DNA from 2 places in the Ruegeria sp. CG11 genome. Region 2 is predicted to be linked to the other one. Evidence: riboswitches for the same ligand, from Rfam matches in the RefSeq annotation. Region 2 holds a riboswitch; the other holds the start of a gene.
What was found. A riboswitch is a leader RNA that binds a small molecule or an ion and turns the genes downstream of it on or off. The one in region 2 is predicted to bind cobalamin.
Positions count from the first base shown of each region.

Region 1: linked by a shared signal. The riboswitch ahead of ACR0KW_RS18480 (hypothetical protein) and the one ahead of ACR0KW_RS06100 (DUF1636 family protein) in region 2 are both predicted to bind cobalamin.

Region 1 covers NZ_JBQFRE010000011.1:94,732-102,270, reverse strand. The annotation lists gene ACR0KW_RS18490 (DNA polymerase III subunit gamma/tau) at 1-1,129, opposite strand, end outside; gene ACR0KW_RS18485 (protein-tyrosine phosphatase family protein) at 1,261-1,764, shown strand; gene ACR0KW_RS18480 (hypothetical protein) at 1,766-2,173, opposite strand; gene ACR0KW_RS18475 (hypothetical protein) at 2,170-2,298, opposite strand; cobalamin riboswitch at 2,256-2,476, opposite strand; gene ACR0KW_RS18470 (alpha/beta hydrolase family protein) at 2,619-3,476, shown strand; RNA gene ffs (signal recognition particle sRNA small type) at 3,516-3,614, opposite strand; gene ACR0KW_RS18460 (bifunctional 2',3'-cyclic-nucleotide 2'-phosphodiesterase/3'-nucleotidase) at 3,654-5,534, opposite strand; gene nudC (NAD(+) diphosphatase) at 5,710-6,690, shown strand; gene ACR0KW_RS18450 (SRPBCC family protein) at 6,731-7,198, shown strand; gene ACR0KW_RS18445 (N-acetyltransferase family protein) at 7,231-7,539, shown strand, end outside.
Region 2 covers NZ_JBQFRE010000002.1:2,430-9,968, reverse strand. The annotation lists gene cobN (cobaltochelatase subunit CobN) at 1-1,361, opposite strand, end outside; gene cobW (cobalamin biosynthesis protein CobW) at 1,365-2,420, opposite strand; gene ACR0KW_RS06100 (DUF1636 family protein) at 2,417-2,797, opposite strand; cobalamin riboswitch at 2,892-3,100, opposite strand; gene ACR0KW_RS06095 (LysR substrate-binding domain-containing protein) at 3,173-4,048, opposite strand; gene ACR0KW_RS06090 (NAD(P)-dependent oxidoreductase) at 4,152-5,108, shown strand; gene ACR0KW_RS06085 (hypothetical protein) at 5,300-5,869, opposite strand; gene ACR0KW_RS06080 (hypothetical protein) at 5,874-6,170, opposite strand; gene ACR0KW_RS06075 (peptidoglycan-binding domain-containing protein) at 6,420-7,539, shown strand, end outside.

The DNA.
Region 1 (7,539 bases), on a different contig from region 2:
TGGGCAGGTCGGCCACATGTGTCAGGCGGATCACCGCCATTTCGGCGGCCATCATGGCGTTTGGTGCGGCTGAGACCTCTTCCAGCGCTTTCAGCAGCATTTGCCACATCCGGGTCAGCACCCGCATTGGCAGGGCTTCGGCCATTTGCACACCACGGGCACGTTCATCCGGTGAAACTGTCGGGTCCTCGGCTGCATCCGGCGTGATTTTAACAACCGACACCCAGTGAGTGATTTCAGCCAGATCGCGCAGCACTGCCAGCGGGTCGGCGCCCTCGGCATATTGTGCGCTCAGTTCGGTCAGGGCGCCCGCCGCGTCGCCGCGCAGGATCATGTCCATCAGGTCCAGCACCCGCCCGCGATCGGCCAGGCCCAGCATTGCGCGCACTTGGTCGGCGCTGGTTTCCCCGGCCCCGTGCGAGATTGCCTGGTCCAGCAGAGAAGTTGCATCCCGCGCCGACCCCTCGGCCGCGCGGGTGATCAGCGCCAGCGCGTCATCCGCGATCTGGGCGTTCTCGGCCGCTGCGATCTTGCTGAGCAGGCCGATCATGTCCTCAGGTTCAATCCGGCGCAGGTCGAACCGCTGACAGCGGGACAACACCGTTACCGGGACTTTGCGAATCTCGGTTGTGGCGAAGATGAACTTCACATGTTCGGGCGGTTCCTCAAGCGTCTTGAGTAGCGCGTTGAACGCACTGGTCGAGAGCATGTGGACCTCGTCGATGATGTAGATCTTGTAGCGGGCAGAGGCAGCGCGATATCGGACGCTGTCGATGATCTCGCGAATATCGTTTACGCCGGTGCGGCTGGCGGCGTCCATCTCCATGACGTCGACGTGGCGGCCCTCCATGATGGCCACGCAATGTTCGCACTGGCCGCAGGGTTCGGTGGTCGGCTTGCCCTCGCCATCTGGACCGATGCAGTTCATGCCTTTGGCGATGATCCGCGCCGTAGTGGTTTTGCCGGTGCCGCGAATGCCGGTCATGATGAAGGCCTGCGCGATCCGGTCGGCCTCGAACGCATTTTTCAGCGTGCGCACCATGGCGTCCTGGCCAACGAGGTCAGCAAAGGTTTCCGGGCGGTATTTGCGGGCAAGAACCTGATAGGCGGGGCTGGGCGTGTCGTTCATGTCTGCTCTGTCGGATTCGGGTTCCGATCCAGCGTAGAGACCCCCGCCGCCCGCGTCCACATCCCGCTTGGCGAATTTCCGTTTGCGTCGCAGTTTATGTACCATAGACGCGTAGGTAGGAGGGCTATCGCTTGAGACTGTTTGCAATTCATCCCGTGCAGGTGGGGAACGGTACGGTTGCCCTCTCGCCGCTGCCGGGGCGTGCGGGCAATTACCTGCAAGATCTTGGCGTCGTTCGAGACTGGCAGCCCGATCTGGTGATTTCCATGACCACTGAAGGTGAGATGCTGCAGGAGGGTGCCGCCGGATTCGGCGACGATCTGCGCGCCGCGGCAATCGGCTGGGCGCATCTGCCGGTCATGGATTTTGGTGCGCCGCCGCCTGAGGTGCAGGCCGCATGGCCCGAGGTCAGCGCGGTGGCGGCACAGGTTCTGGCCCGCGGAGGGCGGGTGTTGGTACATTGCCGGGGCGGTTGCGGGCGGTCCGGGATGATTGCCCTGCGCCTTATGGTCGAACACGGCGAACGCCCCGAGGCAGCGCTGAAACGCCTGCGCGCCGTGCGGCCCTGCGCCGTTGAGACCGACGGCCAGTTGGAGTGGGCCGCACAGGCGTCCGGCACCCGGCCATACAACTAGTTCATAGCGCCGCGTGCCGTTCCGGCTGCGCAACGGGGCTTTGCGCAATCACCGAGGCTTCGAGCATCGCGCAGGGCGGTGTCGGCAGTAGCTTGGCCGGGCGGGTCGTGAATTCAAGGCCGAACATCATATCCGCATAATCGTCCAGCGTTTCGATCGCGGTATCGACATCGGTTCCGCAAAACACGCGAATCTGATCCGCCTGCGCGCGAAACCGTGCAAAACAGCCCTGCGCGCAATGGGTCAGTTCGCTGCTGCCCTCAACTTCGAAATCCGGGGTGGTCGCAGGTGCGGCGGCCTCCATCGCCTGCACGACTGCGCGGGCCATCTGTGCCAGAGCAGGGCAGGTTTTGCCGGTTTTCTGGCAAACGGTTGCGGTGAATTGATGTGTCTTCGTCTTCCAGATCATGGTGCGCCCTCCGCGCGCAGGACGGGGGCGTAGAACAGGTGTGACAGCGTGCTGACGACCTGCCCGGACACCCCGCCCGAGTTTCGGTTTTGCTTCGATGGCAGGTCTCCTGACTTGCGGGTCATCGCTTTGCCGACCTTCCCAGCCTTGCGGCCAGTGGTGTTTCGGCATTGCTCACCGCTTACAGTTGCGGGGGCAGTCGCGGCCTTGGTTCGTTCCGGCATAACCGGGCAGAACCGCACCGTGTTCCCTTTTCATCCCGCCCCGGGACCGGGGACGAGAACCATCACCGCATCGCTAGCTGGTGCGGGCGGCCCGAGTCAAGCGGGCAATTTGCGCGGCCAAGTGGACGTGTGGTCATGTTCGGGCGCTGTTGACTTGTGGCGAGAATCACGGCGGACTGGAGGAAGTGAACTGATCGGTTCAAAAACCCGGAGGCCGCCCCATGCTGGACGCTGCACAGACTGTATCGACCGAGGATTTCCGGTTTCCGTCAGGCGCTGGAACCCTGTCCGCACGCCTGTATCTGCCGACGGTGGCTCCTAGAGTGGTCGTGGTCATTCACGGCGCAACTGGCGTGCCGCGGGATTACTATCAGCATTTTGCCCGCTGGCTGGCTGAGGTACAGGGGATGGTCTGTCTGACCTATGACTACAGCGATTTTGGTCATTCTTTGCGCGGGCCGTTGCGGGCATCGCGGGTCAAGATGGCCGACTGGGCTTTGATCGACATGCCCGCCGCGCGGGCCGAGATGCGGCGCAGGTTTCCCGATGCGCAGCAGTGGAGCATCGGTCATTCCGTCGGCGGGATGCTTGGGCCAATACAACCTGACATCGATCAGATCGACCGTATGATCTGCGTCTGTTCCGGGCCCGTGACGGTGTCGGATCACCCCTGGCCCTATCGGGCGCTGGCTTTGCTGTTCTGGTACGGCCATGCGCCCTTGGCGGTAAAAGCCTTGGGGTATCTTCCGGGCAAGGCGCTGGGGTTCGGGGCAGATCTGCCTGCATCGGTCTATTGGCAGTGGCGACGGTGGTGTACTGCGCCGCGCAACTATCTGCCCGAGATCGGGGTCACTCTGCCTGAAGCGCGCTGGGCGCAGTCAGAGACGCCTGTGGATCTGTTCACCTTCGAGGATGACGATCTTGTGCCACCAGCGGCAGTCTGGCGGCTGGCTGATTTGTATGGGTCGCTCGCGCGGCGTCATCTGTTGTCACCCGGTGAATTCGGCCTGCCCGGCGTTGGCCATATCGGTGCCTTCGCGCGCCGCAACGCTGCCGTTTGGCCGCGACTGATTGCATGACACTGCCGCTTCCGGCGTTCTGTATTCGCTATGAGGAAGAAGTGAGAGGTTGGACATCGACCCAAGCGGGGCTCGTTGTGGCTGCTTCCTTCCGGACCTGACCAGGTTGGCGAGGCGCTCGCCCGCGCCAACCTCTCGACGCTCGATATAGGCAACAGGCGCGGAAAAGACAACCCGTCAGAGCGTCAAACGGATCAGCAAAAAGCCCTCATCGTCTTCTCCAACCAGCTCGGGGGCGTATTCCTCAAGCTCGGCAATGTGATCGCGGGCTTTCGGGCCGGTCCTGAGCAAGGTCGTCGCAGCGGGTATTGGCGCAAACCGAAAAGCTCGGGGCGCGTGTTCCAGCGGATCACGCGGCAGGGCACCCGAGAAGTAATCCTGCAGGATGTGTTGGACCGGTCGCGCGGGCATCGGGATCGGCTCGGCTTGTTCTACAAAGGGGAAATGGCCGCCCCCGTTGGCGCGGTAATTGTTAAGCGCGACGACAAAGCGCTGGTCGTTGGCTACAGGGCGCCCCTCGAATCGGATGTCGTGAATACGGCGATGCGCCGGGTCGATCAGATGACCGGAGGCAGCAAAGCGCGGCGGGTGCGAGAGATCGATTTTATAGCTCAACCCCAGCAGAACGTCGAAATTGTGCCCGGCTCGGCTGGGATCGACCAGATCGGATTCACAGCCCGGTTCGATCTGATTGAACACGCCCGCCGACATTTCCAGCCAGTCGCCAATCTGCGCGCCATTGACGACAACGGCCTGCAACTCGTTGGGAAAGACATACAGGTCGTTAATGTGGCGCAGGAAAACCTGCCCCGGCGGTACATCGGTATAAAACCGAGGTCCGGCGCGCCCGCCGAATTTAGAAGGTGTCACTGCGGACAGAACAGGCAGCTTTGCAAATGGTGTCCCCTGCAAATGCGGGCGCAGGGCCGCTGCCTGCGCCGCTGCGGCCAATGCAAGCCCCCTGTCCGGGGCGCAAAAGCTGAAATAGCTGTGCAAATGCCGGTCGGTTCGGCCCACCGGCTGCGCCGTGTGACGACGTGTTTCCTTATGTCCCTCGTCGAAAAGGCGCAGCAAATTCGGGTTTTCTGCAACCGGATGGCCCACGCCGTCAGTGCCGACCGGGCAAACTGAGCGCAATTCGGTACTGTGGTCCTGAATTGCCCACGTCCCGTCATCTGCCCTGTGCAGTGTCAGGTCAATCAGCCCCAGATTCGATCCTGCGGGGCCTGGCATGACCACCGGCTTCCCGTGCACCCGGCCTCGGGCGGCATCGACACGGTCCAGCCCCTCATGCGCTGGACCGGGGAGTGTCAGGTGGGAATGCCCGGCGATAACGGCATTAATGCCGTCAATGGCGGCCAGCGGGATAACAGCGTTTTCCATATCGGGTTCCGCAATGGGCGATCCCAACCCCGTATGCGCCAGCGTAATGATCAGATCACAGCCCTTCGCCTGCAAGTCCCGCACCTTGTTGCGGGCGCAGGTCAGAATATCGCCCATGACGACCCGGTCCTGTAGCCGGTGCGCCTCCCACTTTGCAGTCTGCGGGGGGAGAACCGAAATCACACCGATCTTCAGCGCAACCTGCTGGCCCTGGTACAGGGCCATGCGCGTCAGGATCGCATCACTTTGCCACGGGGGATCTGCGTCCTGACGGTGAGCGTTGCTGCACACCACCGGACAGGGGGCGTCAGTCAGAATACGGTCCAGAACACTCAGCCCAAAGCCGAAATCATGGTTGCCCAGCCCAATGGCGTCGTAGCCCAGATCTCCAAAGGCCTGCATCAGGATATGCGGTGTATTGGCCGGTTCCGCAGCCCAGTCCCCGATCGGAGTTCCCTGCAGCGAATCTCCGTTGTCGAACAGCAGAACCAGCGCGCCAGCCGTCACCGCTTCGGCCCGCGCGGCCCGGATCAGGCTGGCGGTCCGCGTGAACCCGATTGAGGGCTCTGGGGCGTCCGAGTAATAATCGAAGCCACTCAGGTTCATATGCAGATCGGAGGTTGCCAAAATCCGTATTTTTATTTCGGAACAGGGCGGATGAGCGGAACGTGTCAAGTTTCTACTTCTGGCAGTTGGTTGTTAAGCATATTCCCTAAAAAGTATAGTACATGCAATTTGCAAGGCGTGCCTGCGATCTTTTGACGACGTCTGGCTTCCGGGTGTTTGGAATTGCCATTGCAACGCTGCTGCTGCCGTGGCAGCCCTGTGCCGAAGATCCAAAGGAACACTCATGAAGCATGCGGAACTTGTGACGTTTGGCGGTTCAGGCCTGGAGCGTGCGGCGCATATCCGGGGGGATGCGGACCAGCTTGCGCGGATGCGCGCCCATCCGCAGGCGTCCTGCCTGCTGCTGTGGCGGGGAAAGCCACTGGTTGAGGGCGAGGCGCTGGATCGGCTGGGTCTGATCCCCGTGACGCACGAGTTGGTGCAGACCGGACCGGGCGGCAGAGTGGAGGAACCTGTGTTTCTGGGTCTCTCGGACGGGTCGCCGGTTTTTGCCCTCGATATCTCGAACTGGTCCCCCGAGGGGCTGGACATGTCCCAGTTGGGGGCGTTTGTCGATCGGACCGAACAGCAGCATCCGGACCTGCCCCGTGGCCATGTCTTTGCCGAGCTGCGCCGGATCATGACCCGCCTGTCGGCCCGCGATGCGGAGCTGGCCGCGGCGGCCAAGGCGGTGATTGGATGGCATGAAACTCATCGGTTCTGCGCCCGCTGCGGTGCCGCCAGCGAAATATCACAAGCCGGATGGCAGCGCAGTTGCCCGTCCTGCGGCGGGCAACACTTTCCGCGCACCGACCCGGTGGTCATCATGTTGATCACGCACGGGGATTCGGTGCTGATGGGGCGGTCTCCGGGGTGGCCCGAGGGGATGTATTCTCTGCTGGCCGGTTTCGTTGAGCCCGGCGAAACGCTCGAGGCCGCGGTCCGGCGCGAGGTGATGGAAGAGGCGGGTGTGCCTGTCGGGGCAGTCAGCTATCTGTCCAGCCAGCCCTGGCCGTTTCCGGCCTCATTGATGTTTGGCTGTGCAGGTGAGGCGCTGTCGCGCGAGATCACCATCGATCCGGTGGAAATCGAGGACGCGATGTGGGTCAGCAAGCCCGAGATGATGCAGGCCTTCGCCGGCGAGCATCCGCAGCTGCTGCCAGCCCGCAAGGGGGCCATTGCGCATTTCCTGCTGCAAAACTGGCTTGCGGATACGCTGGACTGACAGATACAGAGTCTACAGCCAAGAGAACCACGAAACCGTCATGCAATTTACAGCGCGCGAAGATATCGAAGCCCCGATCAATGCGGTGTTCGAAATGGTTGCTGATTTTGAGCGCTTCGAACGTATGGCAATGCGCCGCGGGATCGAAGTGCGGCGTCTGTCGGGCCATATGGGCGTGTTGCCTGGTACTCAGTGGGAAACCGAGTTCAAGCTGCGCGGCAAGCCCCGGCAAGTCGCGATTGAAATGGCAGAATGCGATCCGCCATCCCTTTTGCGGTTCGATGCGGTCAGCAAGGGCATGAACGGGGTGACGATCATTGAATTCCTGGCCCTGTCGCAGCGCCGCACCCGGCTAAGCGTCGACATGTCGCTTGCCGCCAGATCCTTACCCGCGCGGCTGTTGCTGCAATCGCTGCGGCTGGGTCAGGCGCGGTTCCGGCGGCAGTTTCAGTTTCGGCTCAGCGAATTCGCCCGAGAGATGGAAGAGCGCCATTTGCACGGCGGCTGAAAAGGGCAAGGAACAAAGGGCGGTGGTTCGGGATGAATAATCTGGTTTTTCGAAAGGCCGTTTTGGACGATGCCGAAGGCCTGTCGAAGTTGCTGGAAGAGCTGACAGCCGCCGGAAAACGATCTCGGCCAAGCAATGCTGACTTTGTCAGGGCGAACTACATTGCCGATCCATGTGGAATTCAGTGCACCGTGGCCGTGCTGGATGGACGCTTGCTTGGGCTTCAGTCGCTGAAAAGGGCGATTAAGGGAAATGCCTACGACGTGCCCGAAGGTTGGGGCATCATAGGAACGCATATTCGCCCCACAGCAGCGCGTTTGGGGATCGGGCGCGCCATCTTT
Region 2 (7,539 bases):
GCGCGCAGTTGCTCCGGCAAATCCGCCAACGCGGTCTGATAATCCTGCAGCGACCACGAAAGGCGCGCGTTCAGCAGGGATTCAGCAATCGGTTCTGCCGGCGTAGTGTCATAGCCTTCGCCTTGCAGGTCCGACAGCATCGCCTCGGCCGAGGCCAAAGCGTCCAGGCCCACCGCATGGGCCATCTGCCAGTCCTTGCCGGGGTAGGTGGACAGAACCAGTGCGGGAACCTGATCCGCCTTGGGTTTGTCGTTCAGGCTCAGCCAGCCGGTGACGCGGTCGATGATGGCTTCGATCCGTTCGGGTTCGGCTCGATGGGCAAAGCGGGAATATTCCAGATGCGGGTCGCGCTTGCCGGGTTCTTTGAAGGATGCGATGCCTGCCGAAATGCGCCCGTCCACCTCGGGCAACACCACATGCATGGCGAGGTCGGCGGGCGAGAGACCACGTTCCGCCTCGGCCCACGCTTTGCGGCGCGAGGTGGCGAGGGCGACCTGGAACACCGGTACATTGGCCGCGTCCAGTGGCGAGGTGCCCGACGCCCCTTTGCCCGAGAAAGAAGTGGCGTTGATGATCGCCGAGGGCTCCAACGCGACGATGTTCTCGCGCAGCCACTCGGCGGCTGCGGGCGTTTTGAGAGAGGGGGCGAACATGCCGACAGCCTCGAACCCGCGGTCTCGCAAGCTGCGGATCAGGGCCGCGACTGGGGCGGTATCCGCCGAGGTCAGATAGGCGCGATAGAAGGTCACGAGGATACGTTTCGCGTCGCCTGAGAAGGCGGCCTCCGCTGGGATCACGCCACGATCCGGGCACCATGCACCACACTCGGGCAGGGTTTTGGCCCCCATCACCGGGCCAGCATAAAGACCCGCTGCCAGCGCCATTTGCGCCAGCGCGGCTTGTGCGGCAACCTCTCCGCCGGTGTCGCACAGATGCGCCAGCCGCCGCAGGGTCGAGACGGGCAGGGTGGAATAGTCATCCAGCCGCGTGTCCTCGCGTCCATCCGCGGGCAGAACGGCCAGCGCAATGCCCTTGGCCTGCGCCAGCGACAGAACTTGCTGCAACCCATAGGACCAGTAAGGCACACCACCGATCAGGCGGATCAGGATGCCTTTGGCGCCCTCCAGCGTCTGCTCGACATAGGTGTCGACGGACAGAGGATGTTTCAGCGCCGTCAGATTGGCCAGCCGCATCGTCGGCATCCGCCCCTCGGGGCCGCCACCGCGATGCCAGCCCGCCGCGAAAGCGCCAAGGTCGCTGTCGGAAAAGGACAGCACCACCAGATCCGCCGGGCTCTGGCCCAGATCGGTCGGGGTTTCGGTTTCTTCTAACCCGTGGCTTTCGCGGAAGACGACGTGCATGGCTTACTCGGCAGCCTCGGTCACACCCACGAGGATATCGCGGATTGCGGCTTCTTTGATGTCGTCATGCTCGGCGATGACCACCAGACGCGAGCGGCGCTCTTCACCGGGCTCCCACGGACGGTCATATTGGTGACGGACACGGGCGCCAACAGCCTGCACGAGCAGACGCATCGGTTTGCCTTCGACGGCGGCATAGCCTTTGACGCGCAGGATGTTCAGCTCATTGGCCAGACGTTCGATCTTGGCGACTAGATCGGCGGGATCGGTCTGTTCCGGCAGCTCGACGATGATGCTTTCGAAATCGTCATGCTCGTGATCGTGGTGGCCGTCGTGATGCGAGGGGCGCGCATCCATGTCATCCTCGGCTGCGGCTTCCAGACCCAGAACGACCCGCACGTCCACGGCGCCTTCAGCAACCTCGACCATGGGCAGGGGGCGTGGGGCCTCGGCGGCGATGATTTCCTTGGCTTTGGCCACACCTTCGGGACCAGCCAGATCGGGCTTGGTCAGCAGGATGATGTCGGCGCAGGAGATCTGGTCTTCGAACACCTCGGACAGGGGTGTTTCGTGGTCGATCGAGTCATCGGCCAGGCGCTGGGCGTCAACGGCCTCGACATTGGGGGCAAAACGACCTGCGGCGACGGCCTCGGCATCGGCCAGAGCGATCACGCCATCCACGGTGATCTTTGACCGGATATCCGGCCAGTCGAACGCTTTCAGCAGCGGCTTGGGCAGGGCGAGGCCGGAGGTTTCGATCAGGATGTGATCCGGGCGCGGCTCCAGCGCCATCAGTGCCTCGATGGTCGGAATGAAATCATCTGCCACGGTGCAGCATATGCAGCCGTTTGCCAGCTCCATGATGTTTTCTGCCGGGCAATCCGGGATGGCGCAGGATTTCAGGATGTCGCCGTCTACGCCCACATCGCCAAATTCGTTGACGACCACGGCCAGACGCTTGCCCTGCGGGTTCTGCATCAGGTGCTTGACCAGAGTGGTCTTGCCCGAACCCAGAAAGCCGGTGATCACAGTAACGGGGAGTTTCTCGAGGTTGCTCATTTCAGGGCTCCAATCGGGGGAATACGGGCCGCACAGTTTTTGCGGAAATGTTCGGGGCGCTCGCGCCATTTGACCAAGCCGTCCTCAGTCGCGAGGTACTTGGTGGCACCTTCGACAATGGTTTCGACATGGTCGTTTTCGTTGAGGTGTTCGTAGACAAAGGTCCAACGACCCGGACCACCGCGCAGCACGATGGAACAGCCTTCGTCACAGTTCGACAGGCATTCCACGGCTTTCAGCGTGATGCCCTCGGGCAGATCCGCCTGTTCCAATGCTTTGTGAAGCAAGGTTCCGGGCCGTTGCGCGTCGTCCTCGACGGGCAGGCCGCGGCGGCACGTGGTACAGACCAGCAGCTCGACTGGTGCGGTCACGGTCATGTCTCTCATCCCCCCAAATCCTCATTGCGGGGGACGGGGTTTCATGCGGGCCACGTGTTGCGACATGGACCCGACACCGGAACACCCCGCCCGGTTTCATCTTCGGGTGCTGGCAGGTCTCCCGGCTTGCGGATGTCAGAGGCGGGCCTCTGTCGGATGTCCCGCCTTCCCGGCCTTTTGGGCCAGTGGCTTTGGGCACCCTCTCCGGTCACGGTCGCGGGGGCGGCTGCGTTTGACGGATAACCGCTGACGCATTCCCTTTTCATCCATCCGGGGATGGACACCAACGCAAGCGACATGCGGCACGGGCAGGGGGGTTGTCAAGCGTGAGACATGGAAGGAAACGCCCAAGGACGGAAAAGCGACCAGCCTATGTCAATCAGCGGCATCGGTTGCCAGCCGATCCCGCAACCAGGCGCAAAACAATCCCGCTGCCGCCGTTGGCTGCGCAGCCCTCTGGGCGCTGACCAGGTAATGGGATTGGGCAAAGGGAATCGCCGGACCTGCAATCGCAATCGGCGCGCCCTGCCGGATTGCGTTTACTGCGAACCGCTCCAGGATCGTTGCATATCCCGCACCGGCCATCACGAGTTGCAGCGCCGCCACTGTCGTATCCACCGAATGTCGAGGTGGCTGGTCGGGGGGCGCAGTGCCGTTGGCCTGAAAATACCGCGCCCAGTTGTCCTCGTACCCGAGGATGTGAATCAGCGGACCGTTGTTCAGTATTGGCGAGCCGTCCCCGGCGCGGCAGACTGGAACCAGCCTTTCATCGGTAAGTTTTTCGGACCGCACCCCCGGCCAGTCGCCATAACCCAACCGGATTTCCACATCCACATCGCCGGGCGTCCCACTGTCGTTCCAGATGTGCGAGACCAGACGGACAGGGATATCCGGATGCCGGGCAGAGAAGTCTGGCAGTTCAGCGGCCACCCAGTAGGTCGCCGTCGAAATCGCAGCCCGGATCGTCAGGGTCTGACGTGAGGCCGGGCCAAACAGGCTGTTGGTAGACAGCGCGATATCTGACAACGCTCGCCGCACCGTCAGCGAATAGGACTGCCCCAGCTCGGTCAACTCCAGTCGCCGTGCATTTCGGGTGAACAGCTTTTGCCCCAGCTCGGCCTCGAGGGACCGAATATGCAGCGAAACCGCTGTCTGCGTCAGGCCAAGCTCTTGCGCGGTTGTGGTGAAATTCAGATGGCGCGCGGCGGATTCAAAACTGCGTAGCCATGCGGGGTTTGGAAGGCGATCCATCTATCACCAAAAAATTTTGCCCATAACTAGCTTTATTATTCATTTTTGTTTCCGGCAGGCAACAGGTTTACTCGGCGCAAACAGCGACCTTCGGGAGGGTAATATGAAAGTCGGATTTATCGGATTGGGAAATGTCGGTGGGAAGCTGTCCGGCTCGCTGCTGCGCAACGGAATTGATCTGACTGTTCATGACCTCAACCCCGATCTGGTGGCAGAATTTGTGGCCCAAGGCGCCAAAGCAGCCGAAAACCCGGCGCAGATGATGCGGGATTGCGATGCGGTCATCACTTGTCTGCCGTCCCCCGCCGCCTCGAATGCCGTGATGCAGCAGATGCTGCCTGAGGTCGGCCCGGGCAAAATCTGGATGGAGATGTCGACCACCGACGAGGCCGAGGTCAAACGTCTGGGTGCGATGGTGATCGAACGCGGCGGCGCCGCCGTCGATTGCCCCGTGTCCGGTGGGTGCCACCGGGCGGCGACCGGCAATATTTCGATCTTTGCCGGCTGCGACCGTGCAACCTTCGAGCGGATTTTGCCGTTTCTGACCACGATGGGCCGCCGTGTGCTGCATACCGGGGAACTGGGCACAGCCTCGGTTCTGAAGGTGCTGACCAACTATCTGGCCACCGCCAACCTGATCACCTGCGCTGAGGCGTTGGTGACTGCCAAAGCCGCCGGCATGGACCTCAACACCACCTATGAGGCGATCAAGATTTCATCCGGCACGTCCTTCGTGCATGAAACCGAGAGTCAGGTCATCCTGAACGGATCGCGCGATATCTCTTTCACGATGGATCTTGTGAAAAAGGATATTGGTCTGTTTCAGGACGTCGCCGACCGTGCCGGAGTGCCGCTGGAAATCAACCCGGTGATGATCAAGATATTTAACGACGGCATCGCTCGTTTCGGCGAGCGTGAGCTGTCCCCGAACATTATCAAGCGGTTGGAAGAGGCCACTGGCCTGGACATCACCGCCCCCGGCTTCCCGCCCGAGATGCTGGACGACGAACCTGAAGAGCCGGGCTACGAAGTCATCCCGCAAGGCCGACGAGCAGAATGACACGCCAAGTGGCGCATAGTATTCAGTTGCCAATGTGGTGGAGTGGAGGCGAGTGCCGCAATCGAGTCAGTATACACGGATTTGCAAGAGATCGACACCCAAAATAACTAAAGAAATTCAATGTTATATGTTGATCAAGTTCGCTTGTGTTCCGTTTTGTGTACGATTAAGTTTTTCCGCATATAACTGATTTAGCTGGCTTTTTCTTCCGCTTCGCGCGCGATCTTAAAAGCCAGCATGAGGACAAACATACATGCGAACAATCCACTTACGTCGCCAATGAAATAACCAATCAACGTATCTGTGTTGTGGCTAAAAGCCCAACCCATTCCAAAGGTATTGATTGCCGAGGCAATTGCACCTGCGGCCATCACATCTCGCCAATTTGCTGCACGATTTGCCGTTATTCGAAAGTCCAACCCAAACTTTGCTAGCCCCCAAAAAGTTACCGCGGCACACACTATTCCAGAGAATACACCTGCAAGTCCCGCGAGTGTGAAACCCGCGGCCCCAAAGTTTATCCAGTGCGTTAGCAAGGCAGTTGGTGCGAATAACGGAATAGCTTTCCAGCCCATCATCCATGCTGACAATATGCGGACGCCATGTGGAAGGAAAAGTAAACTGGCATAGGGTGCTAGCTCTGGCGTGTACTGGGCTTGTAGGGGGAGTAGAATGTAAATTGAGATTCCAAATGCGAGTAAGTGCGCAAGCGAAATAATAAGGAACGGTGTCAGCAGGATTTGGGTGTTAAGTGCTTTCAATTGCTCAGCTACCTAGCTCTTTCGACACGACATACGATGATCGTTGTCGCCCCTGCGTGTGTTGCAAATACCCTGCCTCTACAAGCTCCCGTAAGGCTCGAAAAAAAGCGCTGCGCGATACGCCACTCAGCAATTCATGTTGCCGCAGTTCTTCCGTCTCAACCGTTTTTGAAGTTTCGCTCAGCAGCGCTGCTGCGTACACGATGTTTCTCTGCACGGCACTTAAATCATCTATGCCTATGTCGCGTTCCATACCAAGGAGCAGTTGCTTCAGACGCGCTAATTTTTCAATGCCTGCCATATTTAAGCCAAGAGGTTATGGATTGAGTACAGGATATTATGGCTTGACTATTCGTGTTAGCAAGTTCCAATTTGGCACTTATATGCATTCGCATTCGCGGCTTATTGCTGGCGAGTGGAAAATGAACATAAGGAACACGGATGCGTGCGAGTCGTGCAGGTGTCAGGAACAACATTGGCGCAGTTGCCTTTGGCCTCTTGGTGACTTTGATGGGCACAAGACCATGCATTGGTATTTTAGGACTATAGGATGAATTCTGTTTTAAAGCTCTTGGTTCTACCCTTGCTATTTCTCTTCGCTCAGTTGTCCGTCGCTTTGGCCCAAAATGCGACAAGTGAAGCGCAATTTGATGGGATTTACGAGGTCCGTATCAGCCGTATTTGGATAGATAGTTATTGGAGCGGTCGAAATGACCCAGCTTACAGGCCTGGGAAAACGAACCTAATTCAAGCTGCAATGATAGAAGTTCGAAACAACAAGGCTCGTTTTTTGAAGCTGGAGGCCAATAACGCTCTAGCTGGTCCTGTATTTTCTAACTTCAAAGGTCGCGTCAATAAGGATGGGGTCTTTAGGTTCAGTGTCACGGTGAACAAACTACTTGGAGCAGGTAAAAACTCTCCGTTTACCGTCCGTCCGTCTGTCCAACTTAGCGCACGGCCAAAAGTTGGGAATATCGCTACCGTGAAACCCAAAGGCTTTGACGAAGCTTTCCAAGCCCACATTTCTGTCAAAACGCTTGAGTTGTTCGCAAACCCAAATCCCAAGCTGGCATCAAAAGCCAAACCACAGCGAGTTGCTTCTAGTGGCGGCAACGAAAAACTAAGAACAGTGATCCAACCACTGCTTTCAGAGCTTGGGTACTACAATGGCGATATTGACGGTCTGTCAGGTCCTCAAACTAGGCGAGCGATCAAAGCGTTCGAGAGAGTAACTGTTGGACCAGATAACGGTATCTTGGACGACAAGGAGCTAGCAAAGCTCGTCGCCCAAGCGGAGGCGAAGCGAAACAGAGCTTATAAATCAGCCGCTGATACATCGACTCAAAGTGAAACAGAAAAACTGGCGTCGCAAATTCAAGAGCAACAACTAGCGCAAGCGAACGCTCTACGAGAAACTTTGGGAATATCCGCAGCGAAACAGCCAACTGACAGCGAAGACGCCAAACCTCTTGAAAAACTTGCAGCAGAAAATGAACGGTTAAGGCTTGAACTAGAAAACGCTAAACTGCGCCAACAAATTGCGAACCTAAAGCAGCAGCTACATTCGAATACAGATGTTGATCCAGCGGCAGAACAGCCCAAGGCGCTGAAGCAGGTGGTGATTGAGAAAACAAAACGTGAAAAACTTGAGGCGGAAACAGTAGAGCAGA